2 regions of the Roseateles agri genome follow, and region 1 is predicted to be linked to the other one. Evidence: riboswitches for the same ligand, from Rfam matches in the RefSeq annotation. Region 1 holds a riboswitch; the other holds the start of a gene.
What was found. A riboswitch is a leader RNA that binds a small molecule or an ion and turns the genes downstream of it on or off. The one in region 1 is predicted to bind cobalamin.
Positions count from the first base shown of each region.

Region 1 (7,453 bases):
GCGAGGAACTGCAGCGCATCCTCGCGCTGCTGCCGGCGCGGCGCCAGAACCTGTTCTTCTCGGCCACCTTCGCGCCGGCCGTGCGCAGCTTGGCCGATGGCCTGCTGCACGAGCCCGAGCGCATCGAGATCGCGCCGGAGCCGGTGCGCACCGACGCGATCCAGCAGCGCGCGATCCATGTGGACACGGCCGACCGCACGCCGCTGCTGCGCCACCTGCTGGAGACCGAGGGCTGGACCCGCGCGCTGGTCTTCGTCGCCACCAAGTACGCCACCGAACACGTTGCTGACAAGCTGTGGGCCAAGGGCATCAAGGCCGCGTCGTTGCACGGCGAGCTGAGCCAGGGCGCCCGCACCAAGGTGCTGGCCGCGCTGAAGAGCGGCGAGGTGGCCGTGCTGGTGGCGACCGACCTCGCGGCCCGCGGCCTGGACATTCCCGAGCTGCCAGCCGTCGTCAACTACGACCTGCCGCGCGCCGCTGCCGACTACACGCACCGCATCGGCCGAACCGGCCGCGCTGGCGCCACCGGCGTCGCGGTGAGCTTCGTCCCGGCCGACGCCGAAGCCCACTTTCGCCTGATCGAGAAGCGCCAGGGCCAGCGCGTGCCGCGCGAGCAGGTGGCCGGCTTCGAGCCGAAGGAAGTCGCCAGCGAGGCGCTGGCCACCGGCGGCGTGAAGGGCAAGCGACCGAGCAAGAAGGACAAGCTGCGGGCCGCGGCTGCTGCAGCTGGGGCGGCCGGTCGGGAACTCTAAGGCCGCCGCAGATTCGCTTGGGGGGTTGTCCATCCGGCGCGGACGCATGCGCCGGATGGATGCGGTGCGTCATGGACCTGACGCTTCCCGCCGGTAGTTTCAGGCGCAGGCATCCCGCCTGCATCACTCCCCAAGAGACTCCCATGAACGCAAAAGCAGTTTTCAAACCCCACCTGTCCAAGGCGCTCTGCGTCGCCGCTATCGCCGTGATGGCGGGTAACGCGCTCGCCGAGACCTGGGTGCAGACCGGTGTGGACCGTTTCACCGGCTCGGCCGCCAGCGCCAAGGGCCAGGGCCTGGTCTGGACCGGGTCGTCGTGGATCTTTTCCTCGAGCAACGGCCTGGAGCGCACGGACGCCGCGTTCAACCGCGTCCAGAACGTCAATCCGGCGATTCCGGCCGAGCTGTTCAACCCGTCTGCAGCGGCGCCGAAGGGCTTGAACCACATCGGTGACCTGGACGTCGCAGGCAACACGCTGTACATCGCACTCGACTCTTCGACCGCCGACCAGCCAGGCGGCGGCAAGTACAACACGCCGGTCATCGCGCTGTATGACGCGACCACCTTGACCTATACCGGCCAGTCCTACGCGCTGACCGCGCCCGGCGGCGTGCAGGACATTGCCAGCTGGGTCGCCGTGGATGCGGCTGCCGGCCTGGGCTACGGCATGGCGTACGACAACGCAACGCAGTTGAGCGTCTACAACCTGGCCGACTGGAGCTTCAAGGAATACGTGCCGCTCTCGCACAACCTCGATCAGGTGCAGGGCGGCAAGCTGTTCGGCGACTGGATGTACATGTCGTCGGACGGCGCCGAGAAGGAGATCTATCGCACCAACGTGAAGACGGGTGCGGTCGAAGACTTGTTCAGCATCAACCTTGGCGCGCCGCAGGAGATCGAGGGCCTTTCGTTCGCGCAGGACGCCAGCGGCAACGTCACGCTCAATGTGCTCAACCGCGAGGCCGTCGACGGGGTCAGCGGCGTGGCGCTCTATCACTTCAGCATCGCGGCCGTGCCGGAGCCGGCCACCTTTGTGCTGATGTTGACGGGCTTCGCGCTCGTCGGCGGTGCGGCCCGGCGCTCGCGGAGCAGGGCGCGGCAGGCCTGACGCGGCCGGGAGTCTTTCGCACCGTAGAATCCGCCCCGTTGGTGCTCGCGGCGTGGTTCACGCGCCGCAGTTCAACGGGAATCAGGGAGGACCGGGCCGCATCGCTGGCGAGGTCCCAACCTGAGCTGCCCCCGCAACGGTAAGTGGACGAATCCTCGCGGATTCAACTTTCCATCACACAGCCACTGGGCGTTCTGAACACGCGCCTGGGAAGGCTTTGGCAAGTCTGTCCACCAGCCCGGATACCGGCCAACGAGGCGCCGCGCGTTCGCGCGCGGCACGTACGCCCACAGGCCGTCGGGGAAGACGGTGAGGGCATGGAGGCTGGTCGGTCGTTCTCGGCAGCCGGCCTCTGCAGAAGAGACTCTCCGATGGAAATCGAAACTCCGCCGGTCCTGCGCGATACCCCGAAGCCGCAGGGCGAACGCCGTGGCCTGGTCATCGTGCACACCGGTACCGGCAAGGGCAAGAGCACGGCCGCCTTCGGCCTGGCGCTGCGCGCGCACGGCCGCGGCAAGAAGGTCAAGGTCTACCAGTTCATGAAGGTGCCGTCGGCCCGCTTCGGCGAGCACCGGCTGTTCGAGCAACTGGGCATTCCGATCGAGGGCCTGGGCGATGGCTTCAGCTGGAAGAGCCGCGATCTGGACCACTCCGCCGAACTGGCGCTGGCCGGCTGGACCAAGGCCGAGGCCACGATCCGCGCCGGCGAACACTTCATGGTGGTGCTGGACGAGATCATGTACCCGCTGCGCTATGGCTGGGTGCCGCTGGAGCCCGTGCTGGCCTGCCTGCGCGAGCGCCCCGCCCACGTGCATGTGGTGCTGACCGGCCGTGGTGCGCCGCAGGAGCTGGTGGACCTGGCCGACACGGTCACCGAGATGACGCTGATCAAGCATCACTTCAAGGCCGGTGTGCCCGCGCAACGCGGCATCGAAGACTGATCGATAGAGAGTTCCCATGAAGACCCAACTGACAGCCCTTGGCATGGCCATCGGCACGCTGGGCGCGAGCCTGCCCGCCTGCGCGCAAAACAACAACACCCTGCCCACCGTCTCCGTCACCGCAACGAGCCTGGGTAGCCTGGGCCTGGACCAGCCTTCGGCCACCGGCTCACGCCTGGGCCTGACGCCGATGGAAACGCCGGCGAGCATCGCCACGCTGGACGCCGACGCCATCGCCGAGCGCAGCATCACGCGCGCGCAAGACGCGGCTGTGCAACTGCCCGGCCTCAGCCAGGCGCCCGAGCCCGGCAACGGCGGCAGCTCGCTGAGCGCACGCGGCTTCGCCGGCCACAGCTCGGTGGCGCAGATGATCGACGGCACGCGGCTGGTCGTCGCCTTCGGCACGGTGACCTATCCGTTCTCGACCTGGCCGCTGGCCTCGGTCGACGTGCTCTCGGGCCCGGCCTCGGTGCTGTACGGCGACGGCGCGATCGGCGCGGCCGTCAACTACGTGACCAAGCGCCCGGTGTTCGACCGCACCGAGCGTGAGGCCTTCCTCAGCTACGGCTCCTTCAACACGGTGCAGGGCGGCGTCGGCCTGCGCGGGCCGATCAACGAGGTGGCGGCCTATTCGGTCTACGTGGATGCGAGCAAGAGCGACGGCGAGCGCCGCGACAGCGCCTATGAGCGGCAGAACTACGCGCTGGCGCTGAGCCTGCGGCCGAGCCGTGACCTGAACGTCACGCTCTCGCTGGACGGCGGCCGCAACAACGATGCCCGCTACTACGGCACGCCGCTGCTGCCCGACGGCAGCGTGGACAAGCGCCTGATCGACACCAGCTTCAACGTCGGCAACGCGCTGGTCCGCTACAAGGACGATATGTGGCGCGCCAAGGTCGAGTACCGCGTCAACGACGACGTGCAGCTGCACAACGAGACCTACTACCTGACGGCCAAGCGCCACTGGCGCAACAGCGAGGACTACTACTTCGACGACAGCGGCACGCAGGTCGTGCGCGACTCCTTCCTGGAGATCCTGCACGACCAGAAGCAGACCGGCAATCGCACCGACCTCAGCATCAGCGGCACGCTCGGCGGGCTGAAGAACCAACTGGTCGCCGGCCTGGACTGGTACCGCACGACCTTGCTGCACACGAACAACTCGCCCTATGTGGACGGCGACAGCGTCGTCGACCCGTACAAGGTTGTGCCCGGCGTGTTCGACAGCCTGTCGCCGACGGCGCCGGGCCGCCACTCGGCGCTCAGCAACACCGCCGTGTTCGCCGAAGACGTGCTGAGCCTGAACCCCCAGTGGAAGCTGGTGGCCGGGCTGCGCCGCGAGTCGATGTCGCTGGAGTACGACAACCTGCGCACGAAGGTCAACCAGCACCAGAAGTACTCGCCGACCACCGGCCGCCTCGGTGCCGTCTGGTCGCCGAGCAGCGCGCTGTCCGTCTACGGCCAGTTCAGCACCGGCACCGACCCGCTGACCGGTTCGTTGACCTTGCCGGCCGGCGCCACGAATGTCGAGCTGACCCGCGGCCGCCAGGTGGAGGTCGGCGCCAAGGGCGCGCTACCCGCCATTCGCGGCCAGTGGACCGTGGCGGCGTACCGGATCGTCAAGGACCACCTGTACTCGCAGGATCCGCTGAACCCCGACCTCACGCAGCAGATCGGCAAGCAGTCGTCCACCGGCATCGAGCTGGCCGTCGGCGCGGAGCCGGTGCGCGGCTGGACCATCGACGCCAACCTCGCCGCGCTGCGCGCCCGCTACGACCGTTTCGACGAGCAGCAGGACGACGGCAGCTTGATCTCCCGCGCCGGCAACACGCCCTACGGCGTGCCCGAGCGCACCGCCAATGTCTGGTCGACGGTGCGCGTGGCGTCGCAGTGGAAGCTGGGGCTGGGGGCGCGCTACGTCGGCAAGGTCCAGTACGACGCCGCCAACGAGGGCCATCTGCCGTCCTACACGGTGCTGAACGGCTCGGTCGCGTTCGCGTACTCGCCGGCCACCAGCGTCACGTTGAGCGTCAACAACCTCGCCAACAAGGTCTACGCGACCTCCGGCTACAGCTACCTGTGGCTGCTGGGCGAGCGGCGCAACGCGCAACTGACGGTTCGTTCGTCCTTCTGAGCGCGCGATGAGGCCCTCCATGTTCGCGCTCGGGCTGCTCGGCAGCCTGGCCGGCGCGCCGCTCCAGGCGGCGCCGCAGCGCATCGTCACGCTGTCGCCCTCGCTGACCGATGCGGTCTGCGCGCTGGGCCATTGCGAGCAACTGGTCGGTACCGACCGCTACTCCACCGGGCCCGGCGGCGTGGCCGCCTTGCCCAAGGTGGGCGGGCTGGAAGACGTGCAGATCGAGCGCATCGTGACCCTGCGGCCGGACATGGTGCTGCTGGGCCCGCGCAGCCGCGCGGCCGATCGGCTCGGCGCGCTGGGTGTGCCGTTTCAGGTCTTCGACGCCCGCACCCATGCCGACCTGAAGCGCATGCTGCTGGCCCTGGGCCAGTCGCTGGGCGAGGACGCGCGGGCGGCCGAGCTGGTGCGCCGCATCGACGAGCAGATCGACGCCCAGGCGCGCCGCATCTCCACGGCGCTGCGCGGCCGCAGCGTCTTCATCGAGGTGGCTTCCGGCCCCTATGCGGCCAGCGACAAGAGCTTCATCGGCGAGACCGTGGCGCGGCTGGGCCTGGTCAACATCGTCGGCGGCGAGATGGGCCTGTTCCCGAAGATCAATCCGGAGATGGTCGTGCGGCGCGCGCCGGAGCTGATCATCGGCCCCCGTTCCAGTCTTGCGAGCCTTTCCAACCTGGCGGACCGCCCCGGCTGGGCGGCGCTGCCCGCCGTGCGCCGGCAGCAGGTCTGCATGTTGGAGCCCGAGCAGTGGGAGCTGATCGCCAGCCCCGGCCCGCGCCTGGGCGAGGCGGCGAAGCTGCTGGCCGACTGCCTGCTGGCGCTGCCGACGGCGAAATGACGATGAAGCCCGCGCTTGACCTCCACTCGGCCTCCCTGCAGCTGCAGGGCAGGGCGGTGCTGGACGAGGTCTCGGTGTCGGTGCCCTTCGGCACGCACTTGGCCGTGGTCGGCCGCAACGGCGCCGGCAAGAGCAGCCTGCTGCGGCTGATGGCCGGGCGGTTGAAGCCCACGCGGGGCCAGGTCTTGCTCGGCGGGCTCGACCTCGCCGCGCTGCCGGGGCCGCAGCGGGCGCGGCAGATCGCCGTGGTCCACCAGCACGAGCAGGCGCACGGCCAGCTGCGCGTGCGCGACTACGTGGCGTTGGGCCGCATCCCGCATGCGGCGGCCCCGCCCTGCGAGAGCGCACAGGTGGTGGACGCATCGCTGGCGCATTGCCGCCTCACGGCGCTGCAGGACCGCCGCGTCGGCACCTTGTCGGGCGGCGAGCTGCAACGCGCCGTCATCGCCCGCGTGATCGCCCAGCAGCCGCGCGTGCTGCTGCTGGACGAGCCCACCAACCATCTCGACCTGCGCACCCGCGCCGACATGCTGGACCTGCTCGCCGCGCTGGACGTGACCGTGATCGCCGCGCTGCACGAGCTGAGCCTGGTGCAGCGCTTCGCTCACCGCGTGCTGCTGCTGGACGCGGGCAGGGTCGCGGCCGACGACGCGCCGGCCCGGGTGTTCACGCCGGAGCTGGTGCGCGGCCATTTCGACATCGACGTGTTCCACCTGCCGCTGCCGGATCGCGCGCGGCCCGTGGCCGTCTTCGAAGCCCCCGAACCGGTTCGATCGTCATGAAGCAACTCTTCGCACTGCTGCTGGGGCTGGCCATGTTCGCTGCCGCGCAGGCCCAGACCTTCCCGGTTACCGTGGACAGCTGCGGCGCCAAGCTCACCTTCGCCGCGCCGCCCAAGCGCGCGCTGATCCACGACCTCAACATGACCGAGATGGCGCTCTCGCTGGGCTTGCAGAAGCAGATGGTGGGCGTCAGCGGGATCACCGGCTGGTACAAGTCGCGCCCCGGGCTGCGGCAGGCGCTGGGCAGCATCCCCGAGATCGCCGCCAAGCAGCCGAGCCTTGAAAATGTGCTGGCCGCCAATCCGGACTTCTTCTTCGCCGGCTGGAACTACGGCATGAGCGTCGGCGGCGACCTGACGCCGGCCATCCTGCAGCGCTACGGCATCCCGACCCTGGTGCTCAGCGAAAGCTGCAACCACGTGGACAAGAGCCGTCCGCGCGCCTCGCTGGAGCTGCTGTACGGCGACTACATCAAGCTCGGCACCATCTTCGGCAAGGAGGCGCAGGCGCGCGCTCAGGTGGCGGAATGGAAGGCGCGCGTGGCCCGGCTGGCGAAGCCCGCCGGCGGCCCGGCGCTGCGGATGTTCCTGTACGACTCGGGCGAGGACAAGCCGCTCACGGCCGGCAAGTTCGCGATGCCCACCGCGATGATGGAAGCCGTCGGCGGCCGCAACATCATGGACGACGTCGACTCCAGCTGGACCAGCGTCTCCTGGGAGGCCGTGGCCGCGCGCAATCCGCAGTTCCTCGTGCTGCTGGACTACCAGAACGACGGCGGCGCCGCCCGCCTGATGCAGTTCCTGCGCCAGCACCCGCTGATGCAGCACACCGATGCCGTGCGCAACAGCCGTTATGTGGCGCTGCGCTACGAGGAGCTGACGCCCGGGCCGGCCA
Region 1 is NZ_JAXCLA010000004.1:380,695-388,147, reverse strand. It holds gene SNE35_RS13740 (DEAD/DEAH box helicase) at 1-752, shown strand, start outside; gene SNE35_RS13735 (PEPxxWA-CTERM sorting domain-containing protein) at 896-1,861, shown strand; cobalamin riboswitch at 1,884-2,129, shown strand; gene cobO (cob(I)yrinic acid a,c-diamide adenosyltransferase) at 2,233-2,802, shown strand; gene SNE35_RS13725 (TonB-dependent receptor) at 2,819-4,936, shown strand; gene SNE35_RS13720 (ABC transporter substrate-binding protein) at 4,944-5,777, shown strand; gene SNE35_RS13715 (ABC transporter ATP-binding protein) at 5,774-6,559, shown strand; gene SNE35_RS13710 (ABC transporter substrate-binding protein) at 6,556-7,453, shown strand, end outside.

Region 2 (7,453 bases), on a different contig from region 1:
GCGTGGACAGCACCACGAAGATCACCAAGAAGATCCCTCTGCACTTCATCGGCGAAGCCGAATCGCCGGCCGTCAAGACCGACAAGTGCACGGTCAACCACGTGATCACCGAGCTGCTGATCAGCTGCTTGGCCCAGCAACTGCCCGAGTTCATCGAAGTCGACCTGAGCGGCCTGACCCTGGGTCACTCGCTGCACGTCAATGACCTGAAGCTGCCCGCCGGCGTCAAGGCCATCGTGCACGGCAAGCCGAACCCGGCCATCGCCACGGCCGTTCCGCCGGTCGCTGAAGAAGTCATCGTCGCCGCCGCTCCGGCCGCCGACGACGGCAAGGGCAAGAAGAAGGGCAAGAAGTAATTCTTCCCCCCAGCTTCCTGCTGCGAAGGCCCCGCTCTGCGGGGCCTTTTGCTTTCCGGCGCCCGCCGATAATCCCGCCCCATGATTCGACTCTTTGTCGGCCTCGGCAATCCGGGCCATGAATACGAGCAGACCCGCCACAACGCCGGCTTCTGGTGGATCGACGCGCTGGCCCGCGGCCTGAACGTGCAGCCCCGGCCCGAGAGCAGCTACTTCGGCCTCGTCGCGAGGGTCAACAACGCGCCGGGCACCGACGGCCCGATCTGGCTGCTGCAGCCGATGACCTACATGAACCTCAGCGGCAAGTCGGTCGCCGCGCTGGCGCGCTTCTTCAAGATCGCGCCGGAGGAGATCCTGGCGATCCACGACGAGCTCGACATCGAGCCCGGCCAGATGAAGTTCAAGCAGGGCGGCGGCAACGGCGGCCACAACGGACTGAAGGACATGCAGGCCCAGCTCGGCAGCGCCAACTTCTGGCGCCTGCGCCTGGGCATCGGTCACCCCGGCATCAAGGCCGAAGTCTCCGGCTACGTGCTGCGCCGCCCGCCGATCGCCGAGCGGCAACTGATCGAGGACTGCATCCAGAAGTCGATGGACGCGGTGCCGCAGATGCTGTCCGGCCAGCTCGACAAGGCGATGACGAAGATCCACGCCAAGCCGCCGCGCCCGAAGCCGCCGAAGCCGGAACCCAAGCCCGAAGCCATCCCCGCCTCGAAGGAAGCCGAATCATGAAGTACCGGTCTGCGCCCTCGTTCGTCCTGATGACTCTTGCCCTAGCGGCCCTAACGCTCAGCCTCGACGCAGCCGCGCAGACCGAATCCCGCAGCGCCACTGTGTACCGCTGCGGCAAGGACGGTCGCGAGCTGCGCGACGCGCCCTGTCCCGCCAACCCGAAGGCCACGGCCGAGCAGGTCGCCTACGACCAGCCGAGCGCCGCCGACGAGCAGGCCGCACGCCAGCTCGCCGCCCGTGACGCGAAGCAGGCCGATGCGCTGCAGAAGGACCGCCTGAAGCAGGAAGCCGAGCAACGCCGCCGCACCGCCGCTGCCGGCCGCATGAGCCCCGCCGCGGCGCCCGTGCAGCCCGCCAGCGCACCACAGCCGCTGGTCACCAAGCGGCCCAAGCTCAAGCGCCCGCACAAACCGAAGGTCACCGCCGGCTAGAATCCCGCGCTGTTGGTGCTCGCGCCGGCCCCCAAGGCCGATGCAGTTAAACGGGAATCAGGAAGGTGGACCTCGCCGAGGCGCGCCCAACCTGAGCTGTCCCCGCAACGGTAAGTGGACGGAGCCTCCTTTCGGCTCCAACTCTTGTACTCGCTCCACTGGTGCTTCGCTGCACTGGGAAGGACTCAAGGGTCGCCTCCACCAGCCCGGATACCGGCCAACAAGGTGATGCGGCGCGCTTGTCAGCACGCATCGAACGACAGGCGCTCAGCGGGTGAGCTGAACGCCTGGGCTTGTATCCATCGGTCCCTCGCGACCCTATCCATGACTCATCGCAACACCCGTCTTGCGCTGGCCGCCCTGGCCGCGCTTTCCTCGTCCGTCGTCTCCGTCCACGCGGCCGAGCAGATCGATCCCGTCGTCGTCACCGCCACCCGCGAGCCGCAGAAGCTCAGCGAGGTGATCGCCGACCTGACCGTCATCACCCGCGAGCAGATCGAGAGCCAAGGCTTCGGCGGCGTGGCCGACCTGCTGCGCAACACCGGCGCCGTCGAGATGACGCGCAACGGCACGCCCGCATCGACGACCTCGCTGTTCATCCGCGGTGCCGAGACGCGCCACACGGTCGTGCTGATCGACGGCGTGCGGGTCGACTCGCAATCGACCGGCGGCGCCAGCTGGAACGGCATCCCGCTGAGCCAGATCGACCACATCGAAATCCTCAAGGGCCCGGCCAGCGCCATCTACGGCTCCGACGCCGTCGGCGGCGTTGTGCAGATCTTCACCCGCAAGGGCGTGGCCGGTAAGACACAGCTGGACCTCGGCATCGGCGCCGGCAACCTCGGCACGCGCCGCGCCGACGCCAGCATCAGCGGTGGCAACGGCATGTTCGACTACGCCGTCTCGCTGGCCGGCGAACGCAGCGACGGCTTCAACGCCACGACCCCGGCCAACACCTTCTCCTATCTGCCCGACCGCGACGGTTGGCGCAGCCACAGCGGCAGCCTGCGCCTGGGCGCACAGCTGAACGCACAGCACCGCGTCGAACTCACCGCGCTGAAGAGCCATGTCGACGGCCAGTACGACGACTCCACCTTCACGCCCGATGCCGACGACCACAGCATCCAGGACACCCGCGCCACCGGCCTCAGCTGGAAGGCGCAATGGCTGCCCGCGCTGCAGACGCAGCTGAGCGTCGGCGAGTCGAAGGAGCACTACGAGACCAAGCCGGACGCCTACGTCACCGACACCCGCGTGCGCACCGTCTCGCTGAACGGTTCCTACATGCTCGCCGCCGGCCAGCAAGTCACCGTCCTCGCGGAGCGGCGCGAAGACCTGCTCGACAACACCGGCCTCGTCACCGCCGGCGTCGGCAAGCGGCACGAGAACGCGCTGGCGCTGGGCTACCTGCTGCACACCGGCCCGCTGAACGTCCAGGCCTTTGCGCGCCGCGACGACGACAGCCAGTTCGGCGGCGTCAACACCGGCACCCTGATGGCCGGCTACGAGTTCGCGCCGGGCCTGCGTGTGGTGGCCTCGGCCGGCAACTCGTTCCGTGCGCCCACGCTGTACCAGATCGGCACCGTCTACGGCCCCGACCTGAGCCTCCCCGGCGTCCAGCCGCTGAATGCCGAACGCGGCCATAACGTCGAGATCGGACTGAAGTACAACGTCGGCGACAACGAGTTCTCCGCCACCGCCTACCGCAACCGCGTCAACGACCTGATCGTCTTCGGCGCGGCCGGCACCTGCCAAAGCACCTTCGGCTGCTACCAGAACGTCGCGCAGGCGCGGCTGCAGGGCCTGAGCCTTGCCGCCGGCACCAAGCTGGGCATCGTGAACCTCGGCGCCACGCTGGACCTGCAGGCGCCGAAGAACACGGCCACCGGCCTGATCCTGCAGCGCCGCGCCAAGACCTTCGGCACCCTGCGCGCCGACACGACCCTGGCCGACTGGACCTTCGGCGGCAACGTGCAGTTCTCCGGCCAGCGCTACAACGATGCGGCCAACAAGCAGGCCCTGGGCGGCTATGCGCTGCTGAACCTGGAAGCCGCGTACAAGATCCGTCGCGACCTGAGCCTGCAGCTGAACGTCGACAACGCCGCCGACAAGCCCTACTCGACCGCCACCGGCTACGCCTCGGCGCCGCGCACGGTCTTCATCGGCCTGCGCTACACGCCGACGCTGTGAGGATCGGCCATCACCTGATCGTCGGCGGCCAGCGCAGCGGCAAGTCGGGGCAAGCCGAGCGGCTGGCCCTGGCCTCAGGCCAGGAGGTCTGCGTAATCGCCACCGCGCAGGCCGGCGACCAGGAGATGGCCGAGCGCATCGCGCATCACCGCGCGATGCGCCCCGCCGCCTTCCGCACCGTCGAGGCGCCGCTGGCGCTGGCCGAGGTGCTGCGCGCCGAGGCCCAGCCCGGCCGCCTGCTGCTGGTCGATTGCCTGACCTTGTGGCTCACCAACTGGCTGATGCCGCTGGAAGGCCCGTCCGACCTGCACGCCTGGCAGCGCGAGCGCCAGGCCCTGCTGGACCTGATGCCGGACCTGCCCTCGCCGTTGATCATGATCTCCAACGAGGTCGGCTGGGGCGTGTCGCCGATGAGCCGCGAAGCGCGCTTCTTCGTCGACGAACTGGGCCGGCTGAACCAGGCCGTGGCCAGCCGTTGCAGGACACTCACGCTGATGGTGGCCGGCCAGCCCTGGAGCCGCACCGTCATCCCCACACCATGAAAAGACTGCTTCTTTCCCTGCTGCTGACGACGCTCGCCGCCGGCGCCCAGGCCTACGAGCTGAAGGACGACCTCGGCCGCACCAGCCAGTGGTCCGCGCCGCCGCGGCGCATCGTCAGCATGGTGCCCTCGCTGACCGAGTCGGTCTGCGAGCTGGGTGCCTGCGCGAAGCTGGTCGGCGTCGACCGCTATTCCAACTTCCCGGCCTCGGTGGACGCGCTGCCCAAGCTCGGCGGCATGGACGACACCAACGTCGAGATGATCGTCGCGCTGAAGCCCGACGTCGTGCTGGTCGCGCCGTCCTCGCGCGTAGCCGAGCGGCTGCAGTCGCTGGGGCTCGCCGTCGTCGTGATGGACAGCAAGTCCTACCGCGACGTCGAGCGCGTGCTCGGCAAGCTGGGCACCCTGCTGGCAGTGCCCGATGCCGGGCGGGTCTGGCACCGCATCGAGGCCGGTGTCGGCGCCGCCGCGCAGAGCCTGCCGGCTTTAGCCAAGGGCGCGCGCGTCTACTACGAGGTGGCCAGCGGCCCCTACGCCGCCGGCGAGTCGTCCTTCATGGGCGAGTTGCTGAGCCGCCTGGGCGCGCGCAACATCATCCCGGCCAGCATGGGCCCGTTCCCGAAGATCAATCCGGAGTTCGTCGTCCAAGCGGACCCGCAGGTCATCATGATGGGCCAGCGCGATGCCGGCGGCGTCGTCGACCGGCCCGGCTGGAACCGCATCTCCGCCGTGCGCGACAAGCGCATCTGCGTCTTCACCCGCGAAGAAGGCGACGTGCTCGTGCGCCCCGGCCCGCGCCTGGCGGAAGCGGCGCAGATCATGGCTCGTTGCTTGAGAGATACCGCGAGCAAGGCCCGATGACACGCCCTGCCCCGCTGCTGGCCATCCTGCTGGCCCTGTCGGCGGCGCTGCTGCTGCTGGGCATCACGGTCGGCAGCACCGGCATCGGCTGGCCGGCGGACGAGATCGGTCGCCAGATCGTCTGGGACATCCGCCTGCCGCGCTCGCTGGGCGCCTGGGCGGCCGGCGCGTTGCTGGGCCTGGCCGGCGCGATCGCGCAGGGCCTGTTCCGCAACCCGCTGGCCGATCCCTACCTGCTCGGCGGCGCCGCCGGCGCGGGCCTGGGCGTTGCGCTGTCGCTGACCGTGTTCGGCAGTGCGATCGGTATCTCGATCGGCATGCACAAGCTGGGCTTGTCCGGCGCGGCCTTCGTCGGCTGCCTGGCGGGTGTGCTACTGACCTTGATGCTCGCGCGCGGCGCCGAGCACACGCTGCGGCTGCTGCTGGCCGGCGTCGTCGTCGGCGTGGTGCTCACCGCCGGCACCAACCTGCTGATGCTGATGAAGGCCGACATCATGCGCGAGATGCAGGCCTTCCTGCTCGGCTCGACCGGCCTGCTCGGCTGGCCCGGCGTCACGCTGATGGGTGCGGCGCTGGTCGCCAGCCTGGCCATCGCGATGGCGGGCAGCCGCGCGCTCGACGCACTGACCCTCGGCGAATCCACCGCGCAGTCGCTGGGCGTGCGCCTGGGCCTGATGCGCATCGTGCTGATCGCGGCCTTCGCCCTGGCCACCGGCACCGCCGTCGCCCAGGCCGGCATGATCGCCTTCGTCGGCTTGGTCGCGCCGCATCTGGTGCGCAACCTGTGCCCGACGACGCACGGCCGGCTGCTGGGCCTCTCCGCCTGCACCGGCGGCGTGCTGCTGCTGGCGGCCGACATCCTCGCGCGCTGGCTGTTCGCACCGCAGGAGCTGCCGGTGGGCATCGTTACCTCCATCCTCGGCGGCGCCTACCTGCTGGTGCTGATGAATCGCCGACAACGGAGGGGCGCTGCATGAGCGCTCTCAGCTGCTCGCTGCATCGAGTGAGCCTGCAGGGCCACGAGATCCTGCGCGACATCGCGCTGGAGTTGCCTGCCGGTCGCTGGACCGCCGTCGTCGGCCCGAACGGTGCCGGCAAGTCGACGCTGCTGCGGGCGCTTTGCGGCCTGATTCCTTTCGAGGGTCAGGTCTTGCTGGACGCGCGCCCGCTGCACGACTGGCCGACGAAGCAGCGTGCCCGCGCGCTCGCCTGGCTGGGCCAGAACGAATCCGGCGGCGAAGACCTGACCGCCTTCGACGTCGTCATGCTCGGCCGCCTGCCACACCAGGCCTGGCTGGCCGCGCCGAGCAGTGCCGACCATGCCGCCGTGCAGGCCGCGATGCAGCAGACCCAGAGCTGGGACTGGCGCGAGCGCCGGCTCGGCACGCTCTCCGGCGGCGAGCGCCAGCGCGTGCTGCTGGCGCGCGCACTGGCCGTGCAGGCGCCGCTCCTGATGATGGATGAACCGCTGGCGCACCTGGACCCGCCGCACCAGGCCGACTGGTTGGCGATCGTCCGCACGCTGGTCGCCGCCGGCCGCACCGTCGTCAGCGTGCTGCACGAGCTGAACGTGGCGCTGCAGGCCGACGAACTCGTCGTGATGGCTGCCGGCCGCGTCGTGCATCAGGGCAGCCCTGAAGACGAGTCAACGCGCGACGCGCTGCAGCAGGTCTTCGAGCAGCGACTTCGGCTGCTGAAGGTCGAGGGCCAGTGGCTGGCCCTGCCGCAGGCATGAACGCTGCCATGCTGCCGCTGGCGATGCTCTTCGCGCTGGCGGTCGACCGCCTGTTCGGCGAACCGCCGGCCTGGTTGCATCCCGTTGTCGGCATGGGCCGCTACCTGGGCACCGTCGGCCGGCATCTGCACGCGCTGTCACCTGCCGCGGCCTTCATCGGCGGCGCGCTGGTCTGGCTGCTCGGCGCGGCGCTGGTCGGCGGCCTGGCGCTGGCCCTGCAGTGGGTGCTGCCCGCGCTGCTGCTGGGCCTGGCGCTGAAGCCGCTGCTGGCCTGGCGCATGCTGCGCGACGAGGTGCAGGCCGTGGAAGCGGCCTTGCAGCAATCCGTCGAACTTGGGCGTCAGCGCCTGTCCCGTTTGGTGAGCCGCGACACCACGGCGCTCGATGCGACCGAGGTCCGCGAGGCCGCGATCGAGACCCTGGCCGAGAACCTCAACGACTCGGTCGTCGCCCCGCTGTTCTGGTTCGCGCTACTGGGCCTGCCCGGCGCCGCGGTCTACCGCTTCGCCAACACGGCCGATGCGATGTGGGGCTACCGAGACCACCGCGAGTGGAGCGGCAAGTGGGCGGCACGGGCCGACGACGTCCTGTCCTGGATCCCCGCCCG
Region 2 is NZ_JAXCLA010000009.1:110,724-118,176, reverse strand. It holds gene SNE35_RS25630 (50S ribosomal protein L25/general stress protein Ctc) at 1-356, shown strand, start outside; gene pth (aminoacyl-tRNA hydrolase) at 438-1,088, shown strand; gene SNE35_RS25620 (hypothetical protein) at 1,085-1,519, shown strand; cobalamin riboswitch at 1,516-1,755, shown strand; gene SNE35_RS25615 (TonB-dependent receptor plug domain-containing protein) at 1,844-3,709, shown strand; gene cobU (bifunctional adenosylcobinamide kinase/adenosylcobinamide-phosphate guanylyltransferase) at 3,706-4,251, shown strand; gene SNE35_RS25605 (ABC transporter substrate-binding protein) at 4,248-5,111, shown strand; gene SNE35_RS25600 (FecCD family ABC transporter permease) at 5,108-6,088, shown strand; gene SNE35_RS25595 (ABC transporter ATP-binding protein) at 6,085-6,846, shown strand; gene cbiB (adenosylcobinamide-phosphate synthase CbiB) at 6,843-7,453, shown strand, end outside.
Region 2: another riboswitch for cobalamin. It lies ahead of SNE35_RS25615 (TonB-dependent receptor plug domain-containing protein); the one in region 1 lies ahead of cobO (cob(I)yrinic acid a,c-diamide adenosyltransferase).